Regions from separate parts of the Exiguobacterium sp. s102 genome, predicted to be linked through region 1. Evidence: predicted binding sites of a transcription regulator. Region 1 holds the regulator's gene; the other holds the start of a gene.

Region 1 (8,236 bases):
TCGGTGTGAATGCCATTGTCGCTTCGACCGCTTTTTGCCATCCGGCATAACGTTTTTCGCGATCGTCTTCTTTCATTTCAGGTGTGAATTGATGGTTGAGTTTCCACTGCTTTTTGATTTCAGCTTTATCTTTCCAATAGCCGACAGCGAGTCCAGCGAGGTAGGCTGCACCGAGTGCCGTCGTCTCATTGATTTCCGGGCGGTCAACTGGAACACCGAGAATATCCGATTGGAATTGCATCAAGAAGTCGTTGGCAACGGCACCACCGTCGACGCGTAACGTTTTCAGTTCGATGCCGGAATCTTGCTGCATCGCTGTCAAGACGTCGCGAGTTTGGTAAGCGAGTGACTCGAGTGTTGCGCGGACAAAGTGCTCTTTTTCCGTCCCGCGTGTCAATCCGAAGATGGCACCGCGAACGTCGCTATCCCAGTACGGTGCACCAAGACCAACGAAAGCAGGAACGACGTAGACGCCGTCTGTTGAATCGACTTTCAAAGCGTAGCCTTCTGAGTCTTTTGCATTTTTCAACATTCGGAGACCGTCACGCAACCACTGGATTGCAGAACCGGCAACGAAGATTGAACCTTCGAGTGCGTATTCCACTTTGCCGTCGACGCCCCAAGCGATCGTCGTCAAGAGTCCGTGGTCTGAAGAAACGGCTTTTTCGCCCGTATTCATCAACATGAAGCAACCTGTACCGTATGTGTTTTTCCCTTCGCCCGGTTCAAAGCACGTTTGACCGAACAAGGCAGCTTGTTGGTCACCGGCGATGCCGGCGATTGGAACTTCGAAGCCGAAGAAGTGATACGGGACTGTGTTGTCATAGACTTCACTTGATTGACGGACTTCTGGCAACATCGATTTAGGGACTGTCAGGATTTCAAGTAACTCGTCATCCCATTGTTGTTCGTAAATGTTGTACATGAGTGTCCGTGAGGCATTCGTGTAGTCTGTGATATGTGTTTTTCCACCTGAGAGCTTCCAGACGAGCCACGTATCGATTGTACCGAAGAGCAGTTCCCCGTTCTCTGCTTGCTCACGTGCACCATCGACGTTATCTAGAATCCATTTGACTTTTGTTCCTGAGAAGTAGGCATCGATGAGTAAGCCAGTTTTATCGCGGAATTTTTGATTGAGTCCTTGTTCTTTTAGCTCATCACAAATGTCGGCCGTTTGACGCGATTGCCAGACAAGGGCATGATAAACTGGTTTTCCCGTTTCCTTGTTCCAGACGACTGTCGTTTCACGTTGGTTCGTGATTCCGATGCTCGCGATTTGACTCGGTTTGATGTCAGCCGTTCCGAGTGCATCCGCCATGACTGCTAAAATCGAACCCCAGATTTCATTTGCATCATGCTCGACCCAGCCTGGTTGTGGGAAGTATTGTTTGAATTCACGTTGAGCAGAGTTGACGATTTGACCATCATGATCGAAAATGATGGCGCGTGAGCTTGTCGTTCCTTGGTCGAGTGCTAAAATATACTTGTTTTCCATCTGTGAGTCCCCCTTGAATAGTTAAGATACCTAATGCTCAATCAAAATAGCAGTTGATAGATGAAGACGGCGATTGCGCCTCCGATGATTGGTCCGACAATCGGAATCCATGAGTAACCCCAGTCTGATGATCCCTTACCCGGAATCGGTAAGATCGCGTGGGCGATACGTGGACCAAGGTCACGGGCAGGGTTGATTGCATAACCCGTCGTACCACCGAGCGAAAGACCGATGACGACTACGAGGAGACCGACGATCAATGGATTGAGTCCGTCTGCAAACGTATTCGCTCCAAGCGCCAAGATACCAAAGACGAGAACGAATGTCCCGATGATCTCAGATACTAAGTTTGATCCCGTATGACGGATTGCTGGACCTGTCGCGAAGACACCGAGTTTTGCGGCTTGATCTTCTGTCGCTTCAAAATGTTTCATGTAATGAAGCCAAACGAGTACTGCGCCAAGGAATGCTCCGACAAGTTGAGCAGCGATATAGATAGGTACATCTGCCCACGGTAAGTCAGAATTGAGCGCGAGCGACAAAGTAACCGCTGGGTTCAAGTGGGCACCACTGGATGCCGCGACGTAAACACCGGTCATAACGGCGAGACCCCAAGCGAGCGTGATGACAATCCAGCCACCATTTTCAGACTTGGTTTTCTTCAGAACGACACCGGCGACGACGCCATCCCCGAGTAGGACGAGAATCAATGTTCCCATCATCTCACTAATAAAATTACTCATGCAAAAACCCTCCCTTTGGATTAAAGCGAATAATGCCTTTCTATTTAAACCTAACCCGAATTGATAACGTTTTCAATACAAATAATTGAAATATAGGAATCGAAATTTTCAATATTTAGGTTTAAAAAAATTAGAATTGGATAATAAAAAGACTTTTTCCATGATTGAATGGAAAAAGTCAGGATCGACGTTTTTTTCGTTTCTTTTTAGGGCGGAACCAACTACTCGTATGATCAAGGATGATATGAATCGTACTTGCGGTCATCACACCGATAATAAAAGCAGGCATGACGTCAATCAATGAGTCGACCGTGCTTGCTTGGATGATTTCACTATAGAAGGCTAAAAAGAGTAGCGGAATCAATAAAGCGGCACTGTAGAGTAGGCGGATGACATCTCCGATGATTAAGCCATGCGACCAGATGGAGCGGTGCGGCATAATTTTAACGTATGGCATCCAAAGGACACGCAAAGGGCCAAAACGATAGTAAGGTTCCGATTTTAAGTCTAAGTCGGGCGAAAGCCATAAGGTCCCGACGGCGATTCCGACAGCGGTCGGGAGCCAATCCGTTTGGTTCGTTGCGACCGAATAAACAACATATCCCGTTAGGGCAACGGAGTTGACCGTATCATGTACATTTCCAGAAGGCATGAAAAAAGACCAGCTTAGCTGGTCCCTCTCTTAGTGAATCGTCCGGTAAACGCCGATGACCTTGCCAAGAATCGACACGTTATCGAAATACATCGGGTCCATCGAGTCATTTTCTGGTTGAAGACGTACCTGTTGATCTTCTAAGAAGAACCGTTTGACTGTCGCTTCACTATCTTCGGTCATCGCAACGACAATCTCCCCGTTTTCTGCTGTGTTTTGTTGACGCACGATAACACGATCGCCATCAAGAATACCTGCATTAATCATCGATTCGCCATCAATCGTCAACATAAAGACGGTTTCATTTCCTACATAATGTGCAGGGAGTGGGAAATGCTCTTCTATGTTTTCAATCGCAGTGATCGGAAGTCCGGCAGTTACCTTGCCGATAACGGGGACATGGACGATCGCTTCGTTGATTTCTTCAGGTTTATCAAGCAATATTTCAATCGCGCGTGGTTTCGTCGGGTCACGGCGAATCAGTCCACGTTTTTCTAGACGATCCAAATGACCGTGTACCGTTGAGCTTGAAGCAAGACCAACAGCTTCACCAATTTCGCGAACTGAAGGTGGATAGCCCTTTAACTTCACTTCAGCGATGATGTAGTCAAGGATTTCTTGTTGACGTTTAGACATTTTCCGCATACGAATTGCCACCTCTTTCCGGATTGGTTTTTTTTAGGATTTAGGAATATATGTTTCTAGAATTACTATAACATAGAACAAATGAGCGTACAAACAATTGTTCGATGTTTTTGTATTGACCGAACACTGGTTCTGTGTTTATTATAGATTATGCGAACAATTGTTCCGAGAACATTTATTCTAATAACCTATTTGGAGGGATTCATGATGATTCATTCTATTCGTACTCATGCCTTTTCAATTCTGTTTTATACGCTCAGTTTTGCTTTCATTCTTTTTCTTTTAACACCACGACCGGATGAAAAGGTCCACCGATTACTCACGGCGTCAGTCACGGTCGATGAGAACGTAACGGTCGAACAAGTTGCAGAAGTCTACAATGATGGTTCGATGACGAACCAGGAATACATCGACTGGCTGATCAAGAACAATGAACTCGAAACAAAACATGTCATTTCGAAAGACAAAATCGTTGTACCAATCGCACAACAATGACAGAATATAAAAGTTGTTGAATGAACGAACAGGGGTGTGAGGTACGATGAAAGTAGTAATCTACTGTCGCGTCTCGACGGAAAAAGAAGCACAAGAGAGCTCACTGGAGCGGCAAAGAGCAGAACTGTCGGGACTCGCTTTAACAAAAGGATTTGAAATCATAGATATCATCGTCGAAAAAGAAAGTGGCTATGATGTAGAGCGAGAAGGGATGTTGACCGTTCTTGATTATGTAACGCGTCATCTGGTGGAAGCGGTGCTCGTGACGGACGATACACGAATCGGAAGAGGAAACGCCAAAATCGCGATTTTGCATACGTTCAAAAAACATGATGTCCAGTTGATGACGATGGAGTCAGACGGTGAATACAAACTGGCAGATGCGGAAGCGATGGTCCTCGAAATCGTTTCACTCGTTGAGGAATACCAGCGTAAGCTCCACAATGCAAAAATCGCACGCGGCATGCGACGGGCTGTCGATAATGGTTTTAGACCCGAACAAAATCTCAATCGGCAAGGCGAGAATGCCGGCCGCAGTCGAAAGGAAGTCCCGATTGAAGAAATCGTTCGATTACGTGAACTTGGTTTGACGTTTGCTGACATCGCGACGACCTTACGCGGCATGGGGCATGATATTTCGAAAGCGACGGTCAACCGGCGTTATCTTGAATATAAAGAAGTTGTCCAGTCTTATGAATGAAAGCAGGTGTTGTGTCATCTTGACGCGACAAACTTGCTTTTTTTTTTCGGGTCTTTTACAGTAAGGTTACTATTAAAGTGCTCCGCGTTGAGTCAAAGAGAAAGAGGGATATTATGTTATCACAAGAACAACTCGATCGAATTAATGAACTTGCCAATAAATCAAAAGTCGAACCGTTAACGGAAGCTGAGACGGCGGAACAAAAAGAATTAAGAACGGCCTATTTAGAAGCATTTCGTGGTTCGTTCAAAAATCAAATGATGGGCATCAAAATCGTTGATGAAGAAGGAACGGATGTTACGCCTGAAAAATTGAAGCAAGCACAAGAAGAAGAACGCAATAAACAGTAAGCAAGTTTTGTATGAACGAAAGCTGCGTCGCTCAATCCGTGAGCGAGGTAGCTTTTTTAATGGGAAAATCAGTAATGTGTATCATGAAAGTCGCTTGTAAAGGGCAATAGAGAGCGCATTCATTTTAATGTGACATACTATTTAGAAAAGTTGTATCACATTTCTGTGTGTGCTAAAATGATATAGAATTTGTGAAAAAGAGAGAGGATGATTGTTTTGACGAACATGACAACAGTAGAATTATTAGCAGTAAATACGATTCGTACCTTATCAATTGATGCAGTACAAAAAGCGAACTCGGGCCACCCGGGAATGCCGATGGGTGCAGCACCGATGGCATTTACATTATGGGCGGATCATATGAACCACAACCCTAAAAATCCAGAATGGTTTAACCGTGACCGTTTTGTACTTTCAGCAGGACACGGTTCAATGCTTCTCTACTCACTCCTCCATTTATCAGGATACGACCTCGCGATGGATGACTTGAAGTCATTCCGTCAATGGAACTCAAAAACACCGGGTCACCCGGAATACCGTCACACAGCAGGTGTCGATGCGACGACTGGTCCACTCGGACAAGGCATCGCGATGGCCGTCGGTATGGCGATGGCAGAACGTCACCTCGAAGCGAAATACAACCGTGACGACTTAAACGTCGTCGATCACTTCACATACGGCATTTGCGGAGACGGTGACTTAATGGAAGGTGTCTCTGCAGAAGCGGCTTCACTCGCAGGACATTTAGGTCTTGGTAAACTCGTCGTCCTGTATGATTCAAACGATATCTCGTTAGATGGCGACTTGGACAAGTCATTCTCTGAAAACGTCCAACAACGTTTTGAAGCATACAACTGGCAAGTCATCCGTGTTGAAGATGGAACGGATATCGATTCGATTTCAAAAGCACTCGACGCGGCGAAAGCGGAAACAACAAAACCGACATTGATCGAAGTCAAAACGGTTATCGGATTCGGTTCGCCGAACAAATCAGGGAAATCGGCTTCACACGGTGCACCACTCGGCGATGCGGAAATCAAGTTGACGAAAGCAAGCTACGTTTGGGATCATGAAGAATTCTATGTACCGGAAGAAGTCAAAGACTTGTTCGAGGAGCGCATCGAAAAACGTGGCGCTGATACAGAAGCAGCATGGACGGAAAAAATGGAGCAATACAAAGCAGCACATCCGGAATTGCACGCTGAGCTTGTTCAAGCGATCAACAATGAATTGCCGAGCAACTGGGAAGCAGATCTTCCGACATATGATCTGACATCGAAAAAAGCGACACGTCAGACGAGTGGGGAAGTCTTAAACGCTCTTGCGAAAAACATTCCATCAATCTTCGGGGGATCAGCTGACTTAGCTGGTTCGAACAACACGATGCTAAAAGGCGAAGCTGACTTCGATATCGATCCAAGCGGGCGTAACATTTGGTTCGGTGTCCGTGAGTTCGCGATGGCAGCAGCTGTTAACGGAATGGCACTTCACGGTGGCGTCATCCCTTACGGTGCGACATTCTTCGTCTTCTCAGATTACTTGCGCCCGGCAGTCCGTCTTGCAGCATTGATGGGGATTCAATCAATCTTCGTCTTGACGCATGACTCGATCGCAGTAGGAGAAGATGGTCCAACACACGAGCCAGTCGAACACTTGATGAGTTTCCGTGCGATGCCGAACTTGACGGTCTATCGTCCGGCAGACGGAAAAGAAACGATTGCCGCTTGGAAAACAGCTGTTCAATCGAAAAACAAACCGACGTTGCTCGTTATGACACGTCAAGGTTTACCTGAACTTGAAGGCACGACAGTCGAAGGTGCTGAAAAGGGTGGTTATGTCATCGCAGGTGACGTAAACACAGCAGATACAATCTTGATGGGAACGGGTTCAGAAGTTCACTTGCTCGTCGAAGCACAAAAACAACTGGGTGAAAAGGTTGCGGTCGTTTCACTTCCATCATGGGAGTTGTTCGAAGCGCAAACAGCTGAGTACAAAGAATCTGTCTTACCAAAACGGATCACGAAACGTCTTGCGATCGAAGCAGGCGCGTCACTCGGTTGGTACAAGTACGTGGGAACAGAAGGACAAGTCATCGGAATCGATCGTTTCGGCGCATCAGCTCCAGGAGACCTTCTATTAAAAGAGTACGGCATGTCTGTCGAAAATATCTTGGAAACAGTCAAGCAACTCGGATAAGTGGAACAGGTGCGCGTTCATGCGCACCTTTTTCATGCATTATCTATGCAAACGGTTAGAATTATAGTATAGTAAAAAGCGACGTTTTAAGTTAGAGGAGGAAGCAACTTGGCTACATGGATTTGGATTTTAATTGCCCTTCTTTGCTTGGTAGCAGGTGTCGCCCTTGGTTTCTATATCGCTCGTCGATACATGATGAACTATTTGGAGCAAAACCCGCCAATCAACGAAGATATGATTAAGACATTGATGATGCAAATGGGTCAAAAGCCATCACAAAAGAAAGTCAACCAAGTGATGCGTTCAATGAGTGGTTCGATGAAATCACCTAAAAAATAAGCAGTTTCAAAAGGAGACCCTTGTGGTCTCCTTTTTGTTTGCTATTTACTGGAAAGATGGCTAATCTAAAATGTGAGACTATTTAAAATACTCAATTGATTTGAAAAAGGGGGGGAGACTTGAATGGGAGTCTTCAAGAAATTAAGTTGGTTTTTCCGACTTGAATGGAAAGCATATAGCATCGGCATCATTTGTTTGATTTTTGTCGCAGGTCTCGAAGTGATTCCACCAAAAGTCATCGGGACGACGGTCAATGGATTAAGTGACGGTACATTGACGAAAGAGCGATTGTTTACACTCGCCGGGGTGCTCGTGTTGATCGGAGTCTCGACCTACGTTATCCGTTACTTTTGGCGTTTTCACATCTTCGGCGCATCGATCCGGCTGGGCCGGTTGTTGCGGAGTCAGCTTTATGGTCACTTTTCAGATTTAGACCAATCGTTTTATAAGAAATATCGAAGTGGAGACTTAATGGCGCATGCGACGAATGATGTCCAAGCGGTTTCAATGACGGCAGGGGCAGGGATTTTGACGCTCGTCGATTCTGTGACAATGGGAGGTTTTGTCGTTGTCATGATGGTGACGACAATCAGTTGGAAACTGACGCTCGTTTCCCTTCTG
Region 2 (8,236 bases), on a different contig from region 1:
GAGCAAAAGGGTGAGGCAATTGTCATCGTCGCTCCGATTAAAGGGGCACCCGCTGAAAAAGCAGGAATCAAGCCGGGTGACGTCATTATAGAAATCGATGGCAAGTCGACGAAAGGTCAAAAGACGGATCAAGCTGTCAAAAAGATTCGTGGTGAAAAAGGGACGGAAGTCGTCTTGACGATTCAACGCGGGGGACAAGACCCGATGAAAATCACGATTGAACGCGATACGATTCCGATTGAGACCGTTTATTCGGAAACAGAACAAGTGAACGGGAAAACGATTGGTGTACTCCAAGTGACTCAGTTCTCTGACCCGACTGCAGAAGAGTTCGAAAAGCAACTCGCTGCTCTCGAAGCGAAGAATATCGATGGACTCGTCATTGACGTCCGGGGAAACCCGGGCGGACTGTTGACGGCAGTTTCGAAAATGATTGCGCCATTCATTCCGAAAGATACATCGATTTTCCAGGTCGAAGACAATAAAGGCGACCGGACGCAGGAATTCGGGAAGGCGGACGCGAAGAAACCTTATAACATCGTCGTGTTGGAAGATAGCGGTTCCGCGTCAGCGTCAGAAATTTTAGCCGCCGGTCTGAAAGAAGGCGCCGGTGCAGAAGTCGTCGGTACAAAGTCATTCGGTAAAGGGATCGTCCAAAGTGCGTATGACTTAAAAGATGGCAGTGACCTGAAGCTGACAACGAACAAATGGTTGACGCCAGATGGGAACTGGATTCACAAAAAAGGAGTTAAACCGACCGTTGAAGTCAAACAACCCGCGTATTTCAATGTCACGAAAATATTGACGGATGACAAAGCGCTCAATGTCGGGGACTATGGAAAAACTGTCGAAAATGCACATCTCGTGCTCGAAGCGATCGGTTACGATCCGAAAGGGCAGGATGGGTATTATGGCGACACGATGAAACAAGCAGTCGAACAACTTCAAAAAGATGCCAAGCTCGAAGTCACGGGTAAGATTGACCCGGTGACGGCTTCCGAGATGGAGACACGTCTCTTGAAAAAGTTAGAAGACTCGAAAAATGATGTACAACGCATCAAGGCACTTGAAGTTGCTGCTGAATAAATCACGGAAAGAGGTCTGAATGGGCGTGGAATTATTCGATGGAATCGGTTGGACAGTGATTAGTCTTATCGCTAGTCCAATCCTGTGGTTAGCCATTCTAGTCAGTGTTGTAATCGGTATTCGTCGCGTCAGGCGAGAACGGAACTTGTTCCGCTCGAAATCACGCGATCAACGGACCGACATTTTTGAGACATTACTGCCCGGTCTGCTCGTCGGGATTGTCTTATCTGCAATCAGTTTGAGTTTACAGGTGACCGTCAGCCCGGTCTTCATTGTCGCCTTTACGGCGCTCGCTGCCGTGACATTAGTGATTGGCGTCGTCCGGTTTAACTTGCCGCTTTGGCCGCTCAGCGTTTTGGCACTTATCGGGTGGTTCGTGACGGATGAACGGATGGACGGGATTAAAGAGGTCGACGCGACGACGTTGCTGTTGCTTGCGAGCTTGACGCTGCTGGCAGAATTGGCGCTCGTCGCGTGGCGCGGTCAAAAGCAGTTGTCCCCATCACTCGTCTTATCGAAGCGGGGGCGTTTCATCGGTGGGTTGTCCGCGAACAAACTGTGGTTGATTCCGTTGCTCGTCATTGTTCCAGGCAGTAGTCTCGAGGAATGGTTTCCGCGGTTCGCTTTTCCGGAGTACGTCCCGCTCGTGCTCTTTTTCCCGCTCGGTTTCAGTTTTCTGTTCACAGGAAAATTGCCGGCTGAGTTGATGCGTCCATTGATTCGGGGTCGCGTCATCACATTGTTACTCGCGGTCTTGTTGACACTTGGTGCGTACGTGACGAACCGGGAAGAATGGTTATTCGGTCTACCGCTCCTGCTCGTCTTGCACATCATCTTGCACCAACGGGTCAAACGTTTGAATCGTTCAGCGACGCCGATTTTCCTCAATGGAAAACGGGGTGTCGTCATCCTGGGGACGTTCCCTGGATTACCGGCATCAGAAATGGGGCTCGTACCCGGAGAAGCCATCTATAAGGTCAACGGTGATTTTGTTGATTCCGAGACGAGCTTCTATGAAGCGATTCAAAAGCATAAACCATACTTACGTCTCGAAGTGATGAATCATAATGGAGATGTTCGGTTTGCACAACGGGCTTTTTATGAACAAGATCATCATGAACTCGGCATCATGTTCGTCAGTGAGCCGGGGAATCGCCGGACGAAAATTCGAACGCTTCAATAATGAACATCCTCTATCACGTGAGTGGTAGGGGATGTTGTTGTTTCTTGAGTGAACTTTATCTTTTTCAGAGATAATCCGTACTGGGACTTTTTCTTTTTTGGAAAAACGGGTAACTTCCTAGAAGGAGCACTTCATAATCGAATGTTTGTTCGTAAAGTGATACAATAAAGATAGATTTTTTACGGAATGAGGGGGAAGTTAGCGATGGATTTTGAGTTAGTGTCACCATTTGAACCAGGCGGCGATCAGCCGGCTGCCATTAAACAATTGGTCACCGGCGTCAAGAACGGCGAGCGGCATCAAACGTTGCTCGGAGCGACCGGAACCGGTAAGACGTTCACCGTCTCGAACGTCATCAAAGAGATTAAAAAGCCGACGTTAGTCCTGGCGCATAATAAAACACTGGCCGGGCAACTGTACTCGGAGTTCAAAGAATTTTTCCCGAACAACGCGGTCGAGTACTTCGTCAGCTTTTATGATTACTATCAACCGGAAGCGTATGTCCCGTCGACGGACACGTTCATCGAAAAAGACTCGTCCATCAACGATGAGATTGATAAACTCCGTCACTCGGCGACATCTTCCTTGTTTGAGCGAGATGACGTCTTGATCGTTGCGTCCGTCTCGTGTATCTACGGTCTCGGTAACCCGGAAGAGTACAATAATCATGTGTTATCGCTTCGTGTCGGCAATGAGATGGGGCGTAACGAGATGCTCCGTCGTTTGATTGACATTCAATATGAACGAAATGACATCGACTTCCAGCGCGGGCGGTTTCGTGTCCGTGGTGATGTCGTCGAGATTTTCCCGGCGTCACGAGACGAACAATGTGTCCGTGTCGAATTTTTTGGTGACGAAATCGAACGGATTCGCGACATGGATCCGTTGACAGGTGAAATCATCGCCGACCGTGAACATATCTCAATCTTCCCGGCGTCCCACTTCGTGACGGGGGACACACGTCTTCAAAAAGCAATCGCGAACATCGAAGTCGAACTTGAGACGCAACTCGCGAAGATGCGTGAAGACGGGATGTTACTCGAGGCACAACGTCTTGAGCAGCGGACGAACTACGATCTCGAGATGATGCGTGAAATGGGTTACTGCTCAGGAATCGAAAACTACTCCCGTCATTTAAACCTGATGCCGGAAGGATCAACGCCGTATACGCTCATCGATTACTTCCCGAAAGACTTCTTGCTCGTCGCCGATGAGTCGCACGTCACGTTACCGCAAATCCGCGGGATGTATAACGGTGACCAGGCGCGGAAACAAGTCCTCGTCGAGCATGGTTTCCGTTTGCCGTCAGCGAAAGATAACCGGCCGCTTCGTTTTGAAGAGTTTGAAGAGAAGGTCAGTCAAGCAATTTATATCTCAGCGACGCCGGGACCTTATGAGCTTGAGCACTCAAAAGAGATGGTCGAACAAATCATTCGTCCGACAGGACTCGTCGATCCGACGATCGAGATTCATCCGATCACGGGTCAAATCGATTACTTGATGGACAACATCCGGGACCGCGTTGCGAAAAATGAACGGGTTCTCGTGACGACATTGACGAAAAAAATGTCGGAAGACTTGACCGATTATTTAAAAGAGAACGGTGTCAAGGTCAACTACATGCACTCGGAAATCAAGACGCTCGAACGGATTGAAATCATTCGCGATCTGCGGCTTGGTAAGTATGACGTACTCGTCGGGATCAATCTGCTTCGTGAAGGACTCGATATTCCGGAAGTGTCGCTCGTGACGATTCTCGATGCGGATAAAGAAGGTTTCTTACGGTCCGAGCGATCATTGATTCAGACGATCGGACGGGCGGCCCGGAACTCGGAAGGGCACGTCGTCCTGTTTGCAGACAAGATTACGGATTCGATGCAACGGGCAATGGATGAGACGGAACGTCGGCGCAACATTCAGCTCGCGTTCAATAAAGAACACGGCATTACGCCGAAAACGATTCAAAAAGACGTTCGCGGTGTCATCAGTACGACGATTGAAAGTGATGATACGGTCGAAAAACTGGAGAAATTCAATAAACTGAAAAAACCGGAGCGCGAAACGCTACTCGAACAGTTGGATCAAGAGATGCGACAAGCAGCGAAAGACATGCAATTCGAGCGCGCAGCAGAGCTTCGAGATCTTATATTAGAATTGAAAGCAGGTGCCTAAGTTGGGAGACAAGAAAAACAAGATTATCATCAAAGGCGCTCGCGTCAATAACCTCCAAAACATCGATGTCGAAATCCCGCGCGATCAGCTCGTCGTCTTGACGGGCTTATCGGGATCCGGTAAGTCATCACTCGCGTTCGATACGATTTATGCGGAAGGGCAACGACGTTATGTCGAAAGCCTCTCCGCTTATGCACGCCAGTTTTTAGGGCAGATGGATAAACCGGACGTCGATGCGATTGAGGGACTTAGTCCGGCAATTTCGATCGATCAAAAAACGACGAGTAAAAACCCCCGCTCGACTGTCGGGACGGTGACGGAGATTTATGATTACCTCCGTCTGCTGTATGCGCGAATCGGCAAACCGATCTGTCCGAACCACGGGATTGAGATCTCGAGTCAAACGATCAGTCAGATGGTCGACCAAGTGATGGAGTTACCTGAGCGGTCGCGGTTGCAGATTTTGGCACCGATTGTTTCCGGACGAAAAGGGGCGCATGTCAAAGTCTTTGAAGATTTGAAAAAAGAGGGCTTCGTTCGTGTCCGTGTCAATGGCGATACGATTGATTTAACGGATGACATCGCACTCGAAAAAAACAAGAAACACTCGATTGAAGTCGTCGTCGACCGTGTCGTCGTCCGACCGGACGTCGAATCACGGCTCGCCGACTCACTCGAAACAGCACTTCGCCTCGCGGAGGGACGTGTCATCGTCGATACGATGGATGGCAATGAGCTCCTTTTCAGTGAGCATCATGCGTGTCCCATTTGTGGTTTCTCAATCGGAGAACTCGAACCGCGGATGTTCTCGTTCAATTCGCCATTCGGGGCCTGTGCCTCATGTGACGGACTCGGGACGAAACTTGAAGTCGATGTCGATCTTGTCGTACCGCATGCAGACAAGTCACTCAACGAAGGGGCAATCGTCGCGTGGGAACCAACGAGCTCACAATATTATCCGCAATTGCTCAAAGCAGTCTGTGAGCACTTTAAAATCGACATGGATACGCCGTTCGAACAGTTGTCAGACGAACAACGCGACATCATTTTAAACGGCAGCTCGAAAGAAGAAATTCACTTCCGTTATGAAAATGACTTTGGCATGGTCCGCAACACGGATCTGTTCTTTGAAGGTGTCTTGAATAACTTGCAACGTCGCTACAAGGAGACGTCGTCGGATTACATCCGCGAACAGATGGAAGGATATATGGCGAAAAAAGCATGTCCGACTTGTAAAGGGCATCGTCTGAAACGCGAATCGCTTGCTGTCAAAGTATCCGGTATCCACATCGGAGAAGTGACGAAGATGTCAGTCAAGCAAGCCGTCATCTGGTTTGAAGAGTTACCGGCGAAACTATCGGAAAAAGATCAAACGATTTCGCGGATGATCGTCCGCGAGATTCATGAACGGTCGTCGTTCTTAGAAAACGTCGGTCTCGATTATTTGACGATTTCCCGTGCTGCCGGCACATTGTCCGGTGGGGAAGCGCAACGGATTCGTCTCGCGACACAAATCGGCTCCCGTCTGACAGGTGTCCTCTATGTCCTTGACGAACCGTCAATCGGCTTACACCAACGTGATAACGACCGATTGATCAGTACGCTGAAAACAATGCGCGATCTCGGAAATACGTTGATCGTCGTCGAACATGATGAAGACACGATGATGGCAGCGGATTATTTGATTGATATCGGACCCGGTGCCGGTGATCACGGCGGCTTCGTCACAGCGGCCGGTCGACCGGAAGAATTAATGAACGACGCGAATTCACTGACCGGACAATATTTGTCGGGGAAGAAGTTCATTCCTGTGCCGACTGAACGGAAACAACCGGACGGACGGGCGTTACGAATTAAAAAAGCGTCAGAAAATAACTTAAAAAATGTCGACGTCGACATCCCGCTCGGCTTGTTTGTTGCCGTGACCGGAGTATCAGGTTCCGGGAAGTCGACATTGATTAATGAAATTCTCTATAAGACGATTGCACATGAGATGAACCGGGCAAAAGAAAAGCCGGGAGCGCATAAAGGCATCACAGGACTCGACCAAATCGATAAAGTCATCGACATCGACCAATCCCCGATCGGTCGGACGCCACGTTCGAACCCGGCGACATATACCGGTGTCTTTGACGACATTCGTGATGTTTTCGCTTCGACGAACGAAGCGAAGTTACGCGGCTATAAAAAAGGACGCTTCAGTTTCAACATCAAAGGTGGCCGGTGTGAAGCGTGTCGCGGAGACGGGATCATTAAAATCGAGATGCATTTCTTGCCGGACGTTTACGTTCCGTGTGAAGTCTGTCACGGGAAACGGTATAACCGCGAGACGCTCGAAGTAAAATATAAAGGTAAAACGATTTCGGACGTTCTTGCGATGACAGTCGAAGAGGGACTCGAGTTCTTCGAAAAAATTCCGAAAATCAGCCGGAAGCTGCAAACGATTGCTGACGTCGGATTGACGTACATGCGTCTCGGACAGCCGGCGACGGAACTGTCGGGCGGTGAAGCACAACGCGTGAAGCTTGCTTCGGAACTGCATAAGCGGTCGACTGGGAAAACGATTTACATTCTCGATGAACCGACGACGGGACTGCATGTCCATGATATCGCCCGCCTGTTGAAAGTCTTGCAACGCCTCGTCGACAACGGCGATACGGTCCTCGTCATCGAGCATAACCTCGACGTCATTAAGACGGCGGATTACTTGATTGATCTTGGTCCGGAAGGTGGCGATGGTGGAGGTATGATTGTTGCAACAGGAACACCGGAAGACATCGTGCAAGTCAAGGAATCGTATACAGGACATTACTTGGCACCTGTTTTGGAACGGGACGCAGCCCGAATCGAATCATGAAACTTTTTTGACGGAGGATTCGTAAAAGGGAAGTAAGGGAAGTAGAACGAAAGAGTGAATAAGTTTTCCTGCGTCATAGCGTGTTCAGAAAATAGGAGGGGAATGTTCATGAAACAAGATATGCGTCAGTTGATACTTGAACAGGTAAAAGAAGGAAAGTTGACGATCGATGAGGCACTCGATAAGCTCGAACGCCTTGAAGCACTCGATCAGCAACAATCGACGACAGCAAGTAATCATAAGTATGTCGATGAACCGGAACAGTACGACCGCGTCGATCATTACACGGTTGATTCACTGACGTCGAAAGTGATGTCTGCTTTTGATGGTCTCGTCAACCGGATTAAAGAGAGTGATCTCTCATTAAATCAGACGTCCGGTCCGAACGTCACGTACGTCAAACAATTCCCATTCAGTGGAGAGACGATTCATTTGGATTTATTTAATGCCAATGCTGTCGTCGAACCAAGTGATTTAGAGGAGTGTGAGTTGACGGTGACGGGGCGTCCGCTTCGCCAAGTCAATGAGGAGCAAGCGCTCGAACAACTTCAAGCGTCGCTTCAACATTCCGTCTCCGCTAACACGCTATCGATTCGCTTGAAAGATAAACGCGTCCGGGCGACGATCCACTTAAAAGTTCCGCGTCGTCACTACGAGGCGTTCGTGTTACAGACGTTGAATGGCGAGATTACGTTGTCGTCGCTTGACGCGACGAGCGTTCAACTGATGACAGCGAACGGACGGATCCATGTCCGCGATCTTTATAGTGAGGATTTGAAAGCTTCGACGGCGAACGGTTCGATTGAAGTCGAAGAGTCAGAAGTCAAAATGTTAAAAGCGAAGACGGCGAATGGTCAAATCATCGCGAACGGGGTTTTTGAACGTTCTGAGCTGAAAACCGCGAACGGCAATGTCCGTTGTGAACTCAAAACAGCCCA

What was found. The regulator LexA, encoded in region 1, represses DNA repair genes until DNA is damaged. The targets are predictions, from matches to a motif close to CGAACATATGTTCG.
Region 2: the regulator LexA is predicted to act here: its motif matches at 2,408-2,421, upstream of uvrB (excinuclease ABC subunit UvrB).

Annotation. Positions count from the first base shown of each region.
Region 1 is NZ_JACSML010000002.1:477,182-485,417, forward strand. Features, by position in the region: gene glpK (glycerol kinase GlpK) at 1-1,495, opposite strand, end outside; gene KNQ02_RS07470 (MIP/aquaporin family protein) at 1,537-2,238, opposite strand; gene KNQ02_RS07475 (metal-binding protein) at 2,417-2,890, opposite strand; gene lexA (transcriptional repressor LexA) at 2,921-3,535, opposite strand; gene yneA (cell division suppressor protein YneA) at 3,743-4,030, shown strand; gene KNQ02_RS07490 (YneB family resolvase-like protein) at 4,077-4,730, shown strand; gene KNQ02_RS07495 (DUF896 domain-containing protein) at 4,844-5,080, shown strand; gene tkt (transketolase) at 5,288-7,276, shown strand; gene KNQ02_RS07505 (YneF family protein) at 7,385-7,615, shown strand; gene KNQ02_RS07510 (ABC transporter transmembrane domain-containing protein) at 7,739-8,236, shown strand, end outside.
Region 2 is NZ_JACSML010000001.1:243,943-252,178, forward strand. Features, by position in the region: gene KNQ02_RS01130 (S41 family peptidase) at 1-1,086, shown strand, start outside; gene KNQ02_RS01135 (PDZ domain-containing protein) at 1,106-2,269, shown strand; gene uvrB (excinuclease ABC subunit UvrB) at 2,474-4,441, shown strand; gene uvrA (excinuclease ABC subunit UvrA) at 4,443-7,298, shown strand; gene KNQ02_RS01150 (DUF4097 family beta strand repeat-containing protein) at 7,407-8,236, shown strand, end outside.